DNA from 3 places in the Brevibacillus sp. FSL K6-0770 genome. Region 2 is predicted to be linked to each of the others. Evidence: riboswitches for the same ligand, from Rfam matches in the RefSeq annotation. Region 2 holds a riboswitch; each other region holds the start of a gene.
What was found. A riboswitch is a leader RNA that binds a small molecule or an ion and turns the genes downstream of it on or off. The one in region 2 is predicted to bind cobalamin.
Positions count from the first base shown of each region.

Region 1: another riboswitch for cobalamin. It lies ahead of NST23_RS24850 (ABC transporter substrate-binding protein); the one in region 2 lies ahead of NST23_RS09910 (ABC transporter substrate-binding protein).
Region 3: another riboswitch for cobalamin. It lies ahead of cobO (cob(I)yrinic acid a,c-diamide adenosyltransferase); the one in region 2 lies ahead of NST23_RS09910 (ABC transporter substrate-binding protein).

Region 1 covers NZ_JBBOBQ010000001.1:5,230,967-5,235,658, forward strand. Annotated here, with positions in the region: gene NST23_RS24845 (FecCD family ABC transporter permease) at 1-54, opposite strand, end outside; gene NST23_RS24850 (ABC transporter substrate-binding protein) at 211-1,377, opposite strand; cobalamin riboswitch at 1,528-1,725, opposite strand; gene NST23_RS24855 (winged helix-turn-helix transcriptional regulator) at 1,879-2,247, opposite strand; gene NST23_RS24860 (alpha/beta fold hydrolase) at 2,357-3,151, shown strand; gene NST23_RS24865 (NAD(P)H-dependent oxidoreductase) at 3,191-3,853, shown strand; gene NST23_RS24870 (NAD(P)H-dependent oxidoreductase) at 3,932-4,105, opposite strand; gene pdxR (MocR-like pyridoxine biosynthesis transcription factor PdxR) at 4,272-4,692, shown strand, end outside.
Region 2 covers NZ_JBBOBQ010000001.1:2,034,018-2,038,709, reverse strand. Annotated here, with positions in the region: gene NST23_RS09910 (ABC transporter substrate-binding protein) at 1-878, opposite strand, end outside; cobalamin riboswitch at 1,177-1,386, opposite strand; gene NST23_RS09905 (M24 family metallopeptidase) at 1,404-2,495, opposite strand; gene NST23_RS09900 (ABC transporter permease) at 2,681-3,574, opposite strand; gene NST23_RS09895 (ABC transporter permease) at 3,593-4,603, opposite strand.
Region 3 covers NZ_JBBOBQ010000001.1:1,201,849-1,206,540, forward strand. Annotated here, with positions in the region: gene NST23_RS06105 (TerD family protein) at 1-893, shown strand, start outside; cobalamin riboswitch at 1,074-1,295, shown strand; gene cobO (cob(I)yrinic acid a,c-diamide adenosyltransferase) at 1,566-2,105, shown strand; gene cobD (threonine-phosphate decarboxylase CobD) at 2,105-3,211, shown strand; gene cobU (bifunctional adenosylcobinamide kinase/adenosylcobinamide-phosphate guanylyltransferase) at 3,217-3,747, shown strand; gene cobS (adenosylcobinamide-GDP ribazoletransferase) at 3,744-4,484, shown strand; gene NST23_RS06130 (histidine phosphatase family protein) at 4,481-4,692, shown strand, end outside.

The DNA of each region.
Region 1 (4,692 bases), 3.2 Mb from region 2:
GGCGGTCATCTCATCGGAAGCGCGTCCGGACAAAATAGCCAAAAGCTCAGGCAACGCAACTTCTACAGCCCCTGACTGACTGCGTAAAGCGTCAGCAACACCAGTAGGAGGAAAAGGCTTGTCAAAACGAGCAGCTTGCTTTTCACGCTCCCGTGATAGATGGCCTGGATCGGTCGCTGCACTGGCTTGCTCAGCGGTTGTCCTTGGCTGTCATTGAACATCTTTGAACGAATAGTGCCAAATGCCTTGGTATGGCACGCCTAACCATTTTTCAAAATACTCTTTGGCATACTGCTCGGGATCGATATCCTGGAATTTATCCGGGTACAAATATTTGGCTAGTTGGAGATTGCCGATATACCGCTTGTCCGATCCGACAAAGTTGGTGTAGAAAAAGTAAATGTCTTTGCTTTGCCCCGCCTTGAGCCGCGAAACAGATGTCGTGCTCATAATATGGCGCAGCGCTTCCTCAAACGGCTTCGTATCCTTCACATTGTAGCCACCCAGCCAGGTGCCGTGCAGGGTAATGACCTCCGGGTTGCGCTTGAGCACATATTCCTCGTCGACCATGATCGTAGTCGACGCCTCCGCCGGATTCCATTGCAAGTCGGCAGCGTCTTTCCCGCCAGCCAGAATCGTCGCGTAGCCTTCCCCTACTCCTGGCTTCCCGTCCAACGACTGGCTGGGGAAAATCCGGTAGCCCCCGTTCGTATTGAGAAATCCGGCTGACAAGGCAAGCACCTGTTTTTTGTCTTCCTCCTTGATGCCTGCCACCCGGTCCGCTAACAGCTTTTCAATCGAATGCTTCCAGGCGAGAAATTCGTCTGCCTTGTCCGATTTATCAAAAATTTTACCGAGCAGCTTCAGCTCCTCATCCATCTGTTCCGGCAAATAGTTGTTCATTCGCACGACTTTGATTCCGGCTGGCTCCAGCTTTTCCTCCAGCGTCTTGTCGGGGCGATTCGTATAGGCAAAGACGATTTGCGGCTTCAAGCTGATGATTTGCTCCAGATTGATCTGCTTCGTTTCCCCCACATCCGGCTTGCTGTCAAATCCGAGGTACGGGTTATTTTTGACCGTCGTGTCGCCTGTAGCCAGCACGTACTGCTCGGCTCCCAGCAGCTTGATCGCTTCTGCCGTGTTGCGATTGAGCACGACCACCCGCTCTACTGGCAGCTTTACCGTGATCGCAGTCCCTGCGGAATCTTGAAAAGCAAGCTCCTGCTTTTCCTGCGGCACCGCCTGTTCAGTTTTCTGTTCCGCAGGCGTTGACGATGACGGTGAAGCAGCAGAGCAGCCAGTCACGACCAAAAAAATCGTGAGCAGGCCAAACAGCCATGCTTTGCCGATCCAGCTTTTCCGGTTCTTTTGCAGCATCGTTTCCACTCCCTATCTTTTTGTGATCAATAGAAAAGCCCCGTCCCGCCGGACGAGGCAAACGTGTAGAAGTAATCAGTCGACATCATGAATAAATAGACACAAGCTGTCGCAGCTTCTTCCTACACCTCACCTTTTCCGCGAAGGATTACGGGTGTGACAAACTAGGTAGGTCTCCTGGCTTTTGGCTCATCGCGCTCTTTCGTCTTCCCCGATGGTTATGCTCCATACCGAGTGACATGTTGGAAAGAGAACTCACCAATTACAGTGGCGGGACCGCTCGGGATTTTCACCCGATTCCCTGTTACCCCTTGCTCTCGCAAAGGCACCTAGCTGCATGCTATTCTTGGCTGATTATACCATTATTTTCATAGGGAGGGGGGACCGTAAAAACAAATCGGCCGCTTCCTTCCCTTTTTGCCTTCGCCCGAAAAAAATCCGCCGTTCTCAGGTGGTCGTATGGTTGTCGTATGCGATTATGGCCCGGTGCTTTCAGCAGTTTTAGGCAGTCGGCTCCACTTCATCCGCCACAGGCGTGCCAAACTGCTCTCCCCATTTGATCAAGTATTCAATCACGGGACGCAGTGCTTCTCCCCGCTCTGTCAGCTCGTACTCCACCTTTGGCGGAACGACCGGGTACACATGCCGCAGCACAATCCCCGACTCTTCCAGCTCCCGCAGCTGTTCCGCGAGCATTTTGTGATTCACGCCCATGATGTTTTTTTTCAGTTCACCGTACCGCTTTTTCCCGTTCAGCAGCTGGCAAATAATCGTCGTTTTCCATCTTCCTGCAAGAATGGAAACAGACAGCTCGATCGGACACTGAAACTGTTTGCCGTTTATTTGATAAATCACCTGTTGGTTTCCCATGGTTCTCACTTCCCTTTTGGTAAGTATTCAACGAAAAAGTGCGTACTTACTTTTTTACAGTGTATTCGGTAAGATCACTTTTGTAAAACACGATTTCAAGGAGGCCCTCATGGAAAAATTCGTTCAGGTTGGTCCCATAAACGTCGCATATGCAGTAGAAGGAAGCGGGCCAGCCGTGCTGTTGATCCACGGTACAGGAGGCAGTTACGAAGGCACGTGGGGCAATCTCGGCAAGGCGCTGGCACCTGACTTTACCGTCATCACCCCCAATTACAGCGGCTCGGGCAAAACGCAAGATGCCCACGAGCGGCTGGAGCTGGACGATCTGGTCGAGCAAAATGCGCAGGCAGTTATGCAGGAAGGCTTTACGCACTTTCATGTCGTAGGCTACTCGCTCGGCGCTGTCGTAGCAACGGCCATCGCCGCCAAATACCCGGAGCGAGTCCAATCGGTGACAGCGATCGCAGGCTGGGTAGAAAGCGATCTCGCTGTCGCCTATCAGTTCGATCTGTGGCAAAAGCTGTTCCGTCAGGATCGGGAGCTGTTCGCCCAATTCGCCATCCACACTGGCTTCAGCCCGGCGTTTTACAGCTCGTTTCAAACGTTGGAGCAGTTGCATGAGTTTACCGCCAATTTGGCTGCGACACTTGCCGAAGGTACTGGCAAACAGGCTGAACTTGACACTCGCATCAACCTGCGGCCTTTGCTTGGCAAAGTCACTGCCCCAGCACTGGCCATCGGCTTGACTTACGATCGCATGGTGCCTGTGGAGCAGACAAGGGAAATGGCCGCCCTCCTGCCTGACGCGCGCTACCACGAGATCGCTTCGGGACACCTGGTACTGTGGGAGCAGGAGGCAGAGCTGATCGAAACCGTCCTGTCCTTTGTCCGTTCTACCCGATGACTTCCCCAAAATAACTTACCTTATCTGGAGGATAACATGATCCAAAAAGAACAGATTTTGCAAGCATACGAAACCAGACACGCCACTAAAGAATTTGCCGCAGACAAAACGATTGCACAAGAAGACTTCGCTTTCATTATGGAAACGGCTCGCCTTTCTCCCAGCTCATTCGGTTTTGAGCCTTGGAACTTTCTCGTCGTGCAAAACCGCGCTCTGCGCGACAAGCTGTCTGTCGTTTCCTGGGGGGCGCAAAAGCAACTGGCTACAGCGAGTCATTTTGTCATCATCCTGGCGCGTACCAAGCAAGAGATGGCGGCTGATTCCGACTACGTAGTGAACCAGATGAAAAACGTGCAGCTTTTGCCGGAAAACGTCATCACCGCGAAAAGCGCCATGTACGACAAATTTTTGAAGCAAGATTTTGAGCTGTTTGCAGACGAGCGCGTCATGTTCGAATGGGCAGCCAGACAAACGTACATCGCCCTTGGCAACATGATGACCTCAGCCGCCATGATCGGCATCGATTCCTGCCCGATCGAAGGCTTCGACAAAAAACAGGCAGAGGAACTCCTGCAAGCTGAAGGACTGCTGGACAAGGAACGCTTCGGCGTAGCCTGCATGGTTGCCTTTGGCTACCGCAAAAACGAGCCGCGCCCGAAAACAAGACAGCCGCGCGAACACCTCATTCGCTACGTCGAGTAACGACATCGCTACTGCCACTATTGCCGCCCCGAACAAGAATGGATGTTCGGGGCGGCCCTTTTTCCATTATAGTTGTTTCTAGACGGAAATGACGCCGTCCGCGCCGTTTTCCGTCATGCGAAATGCTTTTCTGGCGATGCACACCGCATCAATATACACCTTCAACATCGGCGGCACGCCGTAATTCCACATCGGAGCAACAATAATATAGCCGTCAGCGGAAATAAACTGCTCGGTGATTGATCGCCGAATACCACATTTTTCTCAAAAGCAAACCATCCAATTGCTCAGCCATTCACCCATCCATGTTCAATAGATTGGTATTCTTTCGGCCGAAGCTGCTTCCATTCGCGTGGTATGATAAGTTTGTTTCTTGTCAATATCATTGTTAACGAATATGTCCAAGGTTGTGATTATCATGTGGAAACCTGATCGGTCCAGCACGCAAACACTCTATCACCAAATCGCCGATGAGATCGAGCGCAGGATTTCTTATGGAGAATATCCTCCCGGAAGCTTGCTCCCCTCTGAAAGAAAGCTGGCAGAGCAGTTGGGGGTCAATCGAAGTACCGTCATTTTGGCTTACGAAGAGCTGCGTGCACTCGGCATCATCGAAAGCAGGACAGGCAGCGGCACGCGCGTCTGCAAAAACAAATGGGAAGCGACCCCCAAACACACTCCAAACTGGCATCGGTACGTGGAGGGCGGTCAGTTTCTCCCGAATTTGTTTTACTTGCGCCGCATTCGCGAGGCCCTGCAAAAAGACGGCATGATCGACTTTGCCAGCGGTGAGCTGTCCGCGCAATTGTCTCCGGGTCAGGAAATCAGCACCTTGATGA
Region 2 (4,692 bases):
TTCTGATCAATCGTTTTGTCGCCGTAATCCACGACAACGATAACGTCAGGCTTGCGGTTCACGACTTCTTCCCAGCTCACGGTTGCCCAGCCTTTTTGAATGTCGTCAAACACGTTTTTGCCGCCCGCCGCCTTGATCAGGGCAGTCATGTAGTTGTTTGCAGCTGTGAACGGCTGATCTTCTCCGCTATCGTACACAAACACGCTGAGCGGCTTGTCCACGGTACCGATTTTGCTTGTCGTTTGTTCCATTTCCGCTTTCATTTTGCCAATCAGTTCGTTCGCCTTGTCTTCCACGCGGAAAATGCGGCCGATGTTTGCAATGTCAGCGAATACGTCGTCAATAGTCGGGCCCGGCTTGTTGGAAGACTCTTGCAGGTACGATTTGACCCCTGCTTTCTCCAACTCCTCCATCGAGCCTACACCTTTATCGCCAAAGGCGCTTTTCCAGCCTGCATACACAAAGTCAGGGTTGGCAGCCATCAGCACTTCTTTCGTCGGGTACTTGTCGGACAGCACAGGCACTTTGTCGTAGTCAGCTTTCAACTCAGGCAAAATTTGATCGTCCAAATACGCAGTCCCGGCCATTTTGTCAGCCAGACCGAGAGCGAGCATAATTTCCGTCACGTGCTGGTTCATGGTGACAGCGCGTTTTGGTGCTTCCGGATAAGTCATTTCGATGCCGTTGTTGACGATTGTCACTGGCTTGTTTTCGCCAGCGGCAGGCTGGGCAGCTTGCTCCGAGCCTGGCTTGGTAGCAGCTTGTTCAGGAGCTGCCGGTGTTGCGGAACCACACGCAGACATGAGCAGCATGATTGCAGTCACAGACGCGAACCAAAATCCTTGCAAGGCTTTCTTTTTCTTAGGTGTTTTATTCATTTGTTTTGTTACCCTCTCTTCTTTTCATGTTCTCTGTACGATGAAAACAATCGTTATGCAAATCGTAATTGTTACGAATTACATCTACACTATACGGAAAGCCGCTCCGTTTGGCAATACAGGAAATGGCATCCCCCCTCTCCACGTGTTGCTGCCACGATGATACCCATAGAAAAAAGCACCCCCCAGTTTTCCAATCGGGAGGTGCTCGACATACGCAGACATATCTATAGATCCAGCGTTTGTGGAGCGCCTTTTCTAAAGATTGCTTCTACATCTGTCCCATCCTCGTGGGTCGATTGCAAATGATCTCATGGCAGGTCTCCTGGCTCACGAATCAACATGCCTAGTTCCCTTCCCATTTTTCGTCTCGCGAAAAACAGTGGTTGCTGCGTACTAGGCACTCCTCGTTTACAGTGGCGGGACCGCGCCGGATTTTCACCGGACTTCCCTATTAAGCTGGCGGAACCAAACGATTCCAGCCAGCACCATCAGATTCATATGAAATTGTGTGTTTCGTGATCGTTAGCCAATCACAGTCAATTGTTTCGGGAACTTGCTCAATACTTCCACGCCTGATTCGGTTACGAGCACATCGTCTTCAATGCGCACGCCGCCTACTCCCGGTACGTAAACGCCTGGCTCGATGGTGAACACCATGCCCGGGCGAAGCGTTTCCTGATTTTGACCATGTACGGACGGATATTCGTGCACATCCATGCCCAAACCGTGTCCCAGTCGGTGCATGAAGTATTCGCCATAGCCTCGCGCGGCAATCAAGTCGCGAGCGGTCTTGTCGAGATGGGCAAAAGTCACGCCTGGACGAACCTCTGCAATCGCCGCCTCATTCGCCGCAAGCACTGTCTCGTAAATCTCGCGCAGTTGTTCGCTGACTTCCCCGACGGCAAACGTGCGGGTAATATCCGAAACGTAACCATCAGCTGCTACGCCGATGTCAAACAGCAGCAAATCGCCTTCCTGCACCTGGCGCGACCCTGGCGTTCCATGCGGCAATGCCGATTTTTCGCCTGCCAGTACCATCGTGGAAAAGGATGGGCCATCTGCTCCCAGACGCTTCATCTGAAATTCCAGTTCCGCGACAATCTCCATTTCGGTCTGACCGACTTTGAATTTTTTCAACGTCTCGCCAAGCGTATCTTCGATCAGTTGAACCGCATTTTTCAAACGGGCAACTTCATCTGCCGATTTGATCAGGCGCATTTCACGAAGCGGTTCTTCCACATCGGTGTAGCTCTGCGCACCGACGACTTGTCCCATGGCTTCGAAGCGTTCTACCGTCATGTGGCTTTTCTCGATGCCCAGCTTGGACAAGCCCGCTGGCAACGCCTGCTTGAGAATCTCGTACGGATTGTCCGTATCCGTATGTGTAAGAATCGTCTGAACAAACGATGCTGCCACCGCCGCTTCCCGATCAAGGGCAGGCACAATCAGCGAAGGCTCGCCTTGGGCCGGAATGATCAGCCCCATAAAACGCTCGTGCGGATCAGTAAAAAACCCGGTCAAATAGTAAACATGCTTGGGAGAAGTGATCAATACCGCGTCTAACTCATGGTTTGCCAAAAAATCGTGCAGCTTCGAAATACGCTCCTGGAACAACTGCGTCACCTTCTCTTTCGACAATATTCTACCCCTGAGAATACCATTTTCCTGCCTAAAAAAGAAGAGAGAAGCGGAAAATTCTCTCATGAATCCTCCAGCATATGCCCAAAGAAAATAAGCCAGCAGACGCGAAAAAAGGGGCAGCCTGGACGCTTGTGTCCCTACTGCCCTTCGCACTACAACTAATTTTTCATCCGTGGATCAAGCGCATCCCGCAAGCCGTCGCCAATCAGGTTGAAGCCAAGTACGGTCAACATGATCGACAGTCCGGGAAAAATAACCGTCCACGGCGCTTTTTGAATGTATTGACGGGAATCGGAAAGCATTTTCCCCCACTCAGGCTCCGGTGGCTGCGCACCGAGTCCAAGGAAGCCGAGTGCCGCCGCTTCAATGATCGCAGTAGCAATCCCCATCGTCCCTGTCACGATGATCGGAGCCAGGCTGTTCGGCAAAATGTGCTGCATAATGATCCGGGAATCTTTCATTCCGATCGCGCGCGCCGCCATGACGAACTCTTCTTCCTTCAAGCTGAGAACCCGCGAGCGAACCAGACGTCCAAAAGTCGGAATGTTGATAATGGCAATCGCCAACAGCGCGTTTTGCAAAGACGGCCCCAAAATCGCGACAATCGCAATCGCCAACAAAATGCTTGGGAACGCCAGCATAATATCAAAAATGCGGGAGATCAGCGTGTCAATCCATTTGCCGTAAAATCCGGCGAGCAAGCCGAGAATCGTTCCGGCGACGACCGAGCCGATGACGGAAAAGGTGCCTACCCACAAGGAAATGCGCGCCCCGTACACGACGCGGCTGAACACGTCCCGCCCGTTGTAATCCGTTCCAAACCAGTGCTCCCCCGATGGCGGCTTGTTTTTCATGACCAGCTCGCCTTCATCATAAGGATACGGCGCGATCATCGGAGCAAACACAGCGACCGCCACGAAAAACAGGATAATCGCCAATCCGACCATCGCCAGCTTGTTCTTGCGCAGCGCTCTCCACGCTTCCCGCCAAGGAGAGACTACTTCTTCATCCTTTACTTTCCAGGTCACAGTCTGTACGTGAGTTTCTGCCATATCTCCTTTGTCCCTCCTCTAGCGGTATTTAATGCGCGGGTCAATGTAAGCATACAGAAGGTCGACCAAGAGATTGATCAGTACGAAAATCGTAGCGATCACCAAGATGCCGGACTGGATCACCGGATAATCCCGGTTTCCGATGGCTGTGAAAATGTAGCGGCCGACGCCGGGCCAGCCAAAAATCGTTTCGGTCAGCACCGCTCCCCCCAGGAGCAAGCCTGTTTGCAGACCAATCACCGTCAACACTGGAATCATCGCATTTTTCAATGCATGCTTGTACACGACCCAGAACTGCGCCAAGCCTTTTGCCCGGGCTGTTCTGACGTAATCCGCACGCATCACTTCCAGCATGCTCGATCGGGTAATCCGGGCGATAATCGCCATCGGAATCGTTCCGAGAGCCACTCCGGGCAGGATCAAATGCTTGACCACTTCCCACAGCTGATCCCACTGTCCAGCCATAATCGTGTCCAGTATATAGAACTGCGTAATGGCCTCTACAGGATTACGCGAATTGTCGCGACCAACGGATGGCAGCCATTTCAGTTCTTGCGCAAAGAACCATTGCTCCATCAAACCTAGCCAAAAGATTGGCATTGAGACACCGATCAAGGCGATCAACATCGCACAGTAGTCAAACCAGGAGTTTTGCTTCCACGCAGACAAAATTCCTGCGTTCACTCCGATAATCACAGCGAAAAGCATGCTGACGATCGTCAGCTCGGTAGTAGCGGCCAAATACGGCCCGATTTCTTGCGTGATGCTTGCTCCGGAATGCAGGGAAACTCCCAAATCTCCGGTGATGATTTGCTTCAAATAGTCAAAGTATTGAATGTACCACGGATTGTTCAAGCCTAAAACTTCCCGTAAATCTTCAATCGCTTTCGGACTTGCTTTCTCTCCCAATATGGTCAGAGCCGGATCACCTGGGATGGCACGGATGATGGAAAATACGACGATGGACATGCCCAGTAGAACGGGGATGAGCATAAAAATTCTTCGGATGCTGTAGGATAGCAATGCCATCTCCTCGCTTTCCTTACAAAAAGATAATGGCTAGGTGCAAAAAGAAAGGGTAAGAAGAGGTTTTCTCCTCTTACCCTGCTTGGCTTTCA
Region 3 (4,692 bases), 830 kb from region 2:
AACAGCGCGCGCGTGCAGCCGGGATATGTCGCGAGGTATTGATTCGGCGCTTTTCTGCCTTGCCTACTCTCGGAAAAGTTTATATCGACCCGCAATTGCACGAGCAACTGGTGCCTTTTTCCCAAAGATCGGCAAGCAAGGCGTTGCGCACGATAGCGCGCGGCTCCAGACTGCCGATCCCCGAGGGGAGCACGATCCGCTTTTTCACCTGGTGGAAGGAAGGGATCGTCAACGATGTCCCTACCGGGCGGGTAGATATCGATTTGTCCGCTGTCCTGTATGACGAGAAGTGGACGTACATGGAGCATGTGTCCTACACCAATTTGCGGTCCGCGAAGTATCGCGCCTGCCATAGCGGCGATGTCGTACAGGCGCCGAACGGAGCGTGCGAGTTCATCGATGTCGATATCGAGTCAGTGCTTCGATACGGCGGGCGCTATGTCGTGATGTCACTGAACTCGTTTACGAGCCAGCCGTATTGCGATTTGCCGGAGTGCTTCGCAGGCTGGATGATCCGCAGTCAGCCCGAGTCCGGCGAAGTTTTTGAACCGTTGACAGTTCAGGATAAAGCCGACATCGCTGCCCGTTCGACGATCTGCCTCCCGGTCATTCTCGATCTGGCAGAGCGAAAAGTCATTTGGACGGACATCGCGCTGCGTTCGCATCCGCGCTTCGTCAACAACGTAGAGGCAAATGGCGGCGGTATCGAATGGATGGGCCGCGCGCTGACGACACTTGTGAAGCCGACCTTGCACGAGCTGTTCACCCTGCACGCACAGGCGAGAGGGACGATTACCGACCGGATGGAGGAAGCAGACACGGTTTTTTCCATGGAAGAGGGGATTACCCCGTTTGACATGGAAGTGATCTTGGCTGATTTCCTCGCTGGTTAATGATGGGAAGTTTAAAAGTCAGCTCAGGCTGGCTTTTTTCGTTGTTTGCAAGAATCGCTCCCTCGGATTTTCCGTGTTTTTCCATTTTCCCTCTCCGATTTGCAGCTTTTGCTTGAATCCACGGTAGCATTTGCTATTATTAAAACAAGTGAGTGTTATTGAAATGAATGAACGACATTTGAATAGGATAGAAAACAGGTCCTTGTGTTTTTGCGAGTGCTTATTTCGTGAAAGACAGGGTTAAAAGGGAAGTTTGGTGAAATGCCAACGCGGTCCCGCCACTGTAAAAGAGTAGCTCTTCTTCCTGGCAACGGCGCCATCCACTGCCCCACTACGAGGCGGGAAGGAGAAGAAGAGTGATGATCCTTGAGCCAGGAAACCTGCCTGTTTTGGTGTATGCACTGTTTTCCTTCGGGTCAAAGGAAGAGGTGAGGATTGTTTTTGTCAGCTATCCGCGCTTTGTTTTCCTTCTAGATTTTGGAAAACAAAGCGTTTTTTTGTGCGCCTGACAAGCAATCGCTGACACTTTTTGGACTGGACAATGGGGTCCCCGAAAAGTACCTGAAAAGGGCTGGAGAAAACTATCCTTTTTAGGTAACTGACGGGGGCCCTGAAAAGTATGTAGGGTCAAAATGACAGCAAGGTCTTCACTTCAATCTGGGGGTGTGCGTTGTGAGCAATAAACGTGGACTGTTTTTGGTCTATACCGGAGACGGAAAAGGAAAGACGACAGCAGCGGTGGGCTTGGCTGTACGGGCGACCGGGCGGGGAAAAAAGGTGATTATGATTCAGTTCATCAAGTCGCCTGAGCGGACGTATGGAGAGAAAATCATTTTTGACAAGCTCGGCATCGAGATCGTGCAAAAGGGCGTAGGCTTTACGTGGACGAAGACGCCAGAGGAGCATCGGGAAGCGCTCAAGGAGGCGTGGACTTTTGCCCGGGAAACGCTGTCTTCGGGAGCGTATGACGTCGTGATTTTGGACGAGCTGAACAACGCGCTGGCGATCGACCGTTTTCCCATTGACGATGTGCTGCCGCTTTCGGATGTTTTGGAAGCGATTCAAAACAGGCCGAGCCATGTGCATCTGGTCGTGACGGGGCGGAGCGCCAAGCAGGAAGTGATGGACATGGCTGATCTGGTGACAGAAATGAAGCCGCTCAAGCATTACTATGACGAAGGAATACCAGCAGTGCTGGGGGTAGAATTTTAATGAACGTGCTGGAAACGTATGGTCACGGTGGCGACTTGCTGACCGCCTCGCAACGCTTTGGCGTAAAGCCTGGAGAGTTTCTCGATTTCAGCGCCAATATCAATCCGCTCGGCATGCCGGAACGGGTCAGGGACATGCTGCTGGATTCGCTGTCTGCGGTGTTGCGCTATCCGGACCCGGGACACCGCGAGTTTCGCAAGGCGCTGGCGAAGCGTCTCGGACTGCCGGAAGCATATCTTTTGCCAGCCAATGGAGCGGCGGAAGCGATGGCTTTGGCGATTCTCGGGCTGCAACCAGAGACAGTCGGCGTCGTGTATCCGTGCTTTTCGGAATATGCAGAGCTTTCCGAGCAGTTTGGCGCGCGTGTCATTGGTTGCTACGGAAAAGCAGAGAACGGCTACAAGCCGGATCGCGCCGAGCTGTACAAGCTGTTTGAACAGGCTGATCTCGTATTTGTCGGCTCGCCGAACAACCCGACCGGGATCTTGTACGAGCCGCAGGAGCTGTTGCAAATGGCGGACTGGGCGGCAGAGACAGGCACCTGGCTGGTCGTGGACGAAGCTTTTCTCGATTTCGTGGCGGAAGAACGGCAGTTTACGCTGGCGAGTCGCCTGGAGAGCTTTCCATGGGTCATTTTGATGCGGTCGATGACGAAAATGTATGCGATTCCCGGCCTGCGTCTGGGATACGCGATCGCCCATCCAGACGTGATCGCCAACATGCGGCAAAAGCAAGTGAGCTGGAGCGTGAATGCGCTGGCCCTTTTGGCGGGGGAACTGTGCCTGATGGAGCAGGAGTACGAGCGAAAAACCCGCAGCCTGATCGCCGAAGAGCGGGCCAAATTGCTCGACTTCGTCGGCAAGGAGCTGGGATGGCAAGTGTGGCCGGGAGAGGCGAACTTCTTGCTCGTTCGCTCGCCGGGGGAGCTGCCGGCGGCCCAGTTGCAAGAATGGCTTGGCAAAAAAGGGGTGCTGATCCGCAATTGCGCGATGTATCCCGGACTGACTGCCCATGACGTGCGCATCGCGGTTCGCGGAAGTGCGGAAAATGCTCGCCTGATGGCGGTCTTGCGCGAGGTGCGGGATGAAAGGGGCGGCAAGCGTTGAGTCTGGTGTTGGTGACAGGCGGCGTTCGCTCCGGCAAGAGCCGCTTTGCCGAAGAGCTGGCCGAACAGGCTGGCGAGCGAGTTCTTTACGTAGCAACGGGGCAAGCCTGGGACGAAGAGATGAAGCAGCGGATCGAGCGGCACAAAGAGCGCCGTCCAAGTCAATGGGGAAGCGTCGAGGTAGGGGAGCGGCTTTGCGACTACGAGAGCGTTGCATCAGGCTACGGGGTCGTGCTGATTGATTGCTTGTCGACATGGGTGAGCAATCGGCTGATGAGCGTCGAGGAAGCGCAGTGGCGCAGCCAGGAGCATACCGAAGCGCTTTTGCAGGAACTGGAGGCGTGGCTTGCCCTCGTCAGCCGCTCCCCGCAAAAAGTGATCGCAGTCACCAGCGAGGTCGGCTTGGGCGGAGTGGCGATGAATCGGCTGGGCAGATGGTTCGCCGATGTGCTCGGGGATGTCAATCAACAGACTGCACGGCAGGCGGATGCCGTCTACGCGGTAATGGCCGGAATCCCGTGGAGGATCAAAGGATGAATGCATTTTGGCACGCGATTGCCTTTTTTACGCGGATTCCCGTCCCGTGGCTGCGCCCATCCGATGAGGCGTGGAAAAAAAGCGTCAACTGGTATCCGGCTGTCGGGCTGGTCATAGGTATTTTGCTATGGGGTGTCCACCAGGCAGGGCTTTCGCTCTTCAGTCCGTGGCTTGCCGCCGTGTTGACGCTCATCGTCTGGGTGTACATCACAGGCGGACTGCATCTCGACGGCTGGATGGATTTGGCGGACGGATTGGGCAGCAGCAGGCCAAAAGAACAAGTGCTTGCGATCATGAAGGACAGCCGCGTGGGTGCTTTTGGCGTGCTGGCGGCGCTTTTGCTACTGCTGCTCAAGGCGGGCGCTTTGACAGAGCTGACACATCCAGGCTGGGGGCTGCTCCTCGTTTTTGTTCCCGCAGCGGCGCGGACCCATGTCCTGCTTGCCATTCGGCTCTGGCCGTACTTGTCGGCGGATAAAGGGATCGGCAAAGGCATCAGCGCCGGATTGTCGCTGTGGGCGATCGTCATCGGCTATGTGGCTTTGCTCGCAGTTGGCTGGCTGGCAGGCGGCTGGCAGGTCGTCGCGGCGATCGCTGGATCGTGCTTGTTCGCTCTGCTGTTCTGTCGTTCGGTTGCCCGCAAGCTGGGCGGGCTGAACGGGGATTGCTACGGGGCTGTCATCGAGAGCAGCGAGGCGGTCATGCTGCTTGTACTGGTCGGGAGTTGGTGGTTATGAGGTGGGTCTGGATACGCCATGGCGAGACTGACAGCAATCGGGAACACAGATATCTCGGGCATAGCGACGTCCCTTTGAACATAGATGGAAAAAGGCAGGCGAGTGAACTGGCAGAGCGCTTGTCCCGCCAGATCGAACGGCCTGATGCGCTCTACGCCAGCGATTTGCTCCGGTGCATGGAGACGGCCCAACCGCTGGCCGACGTATG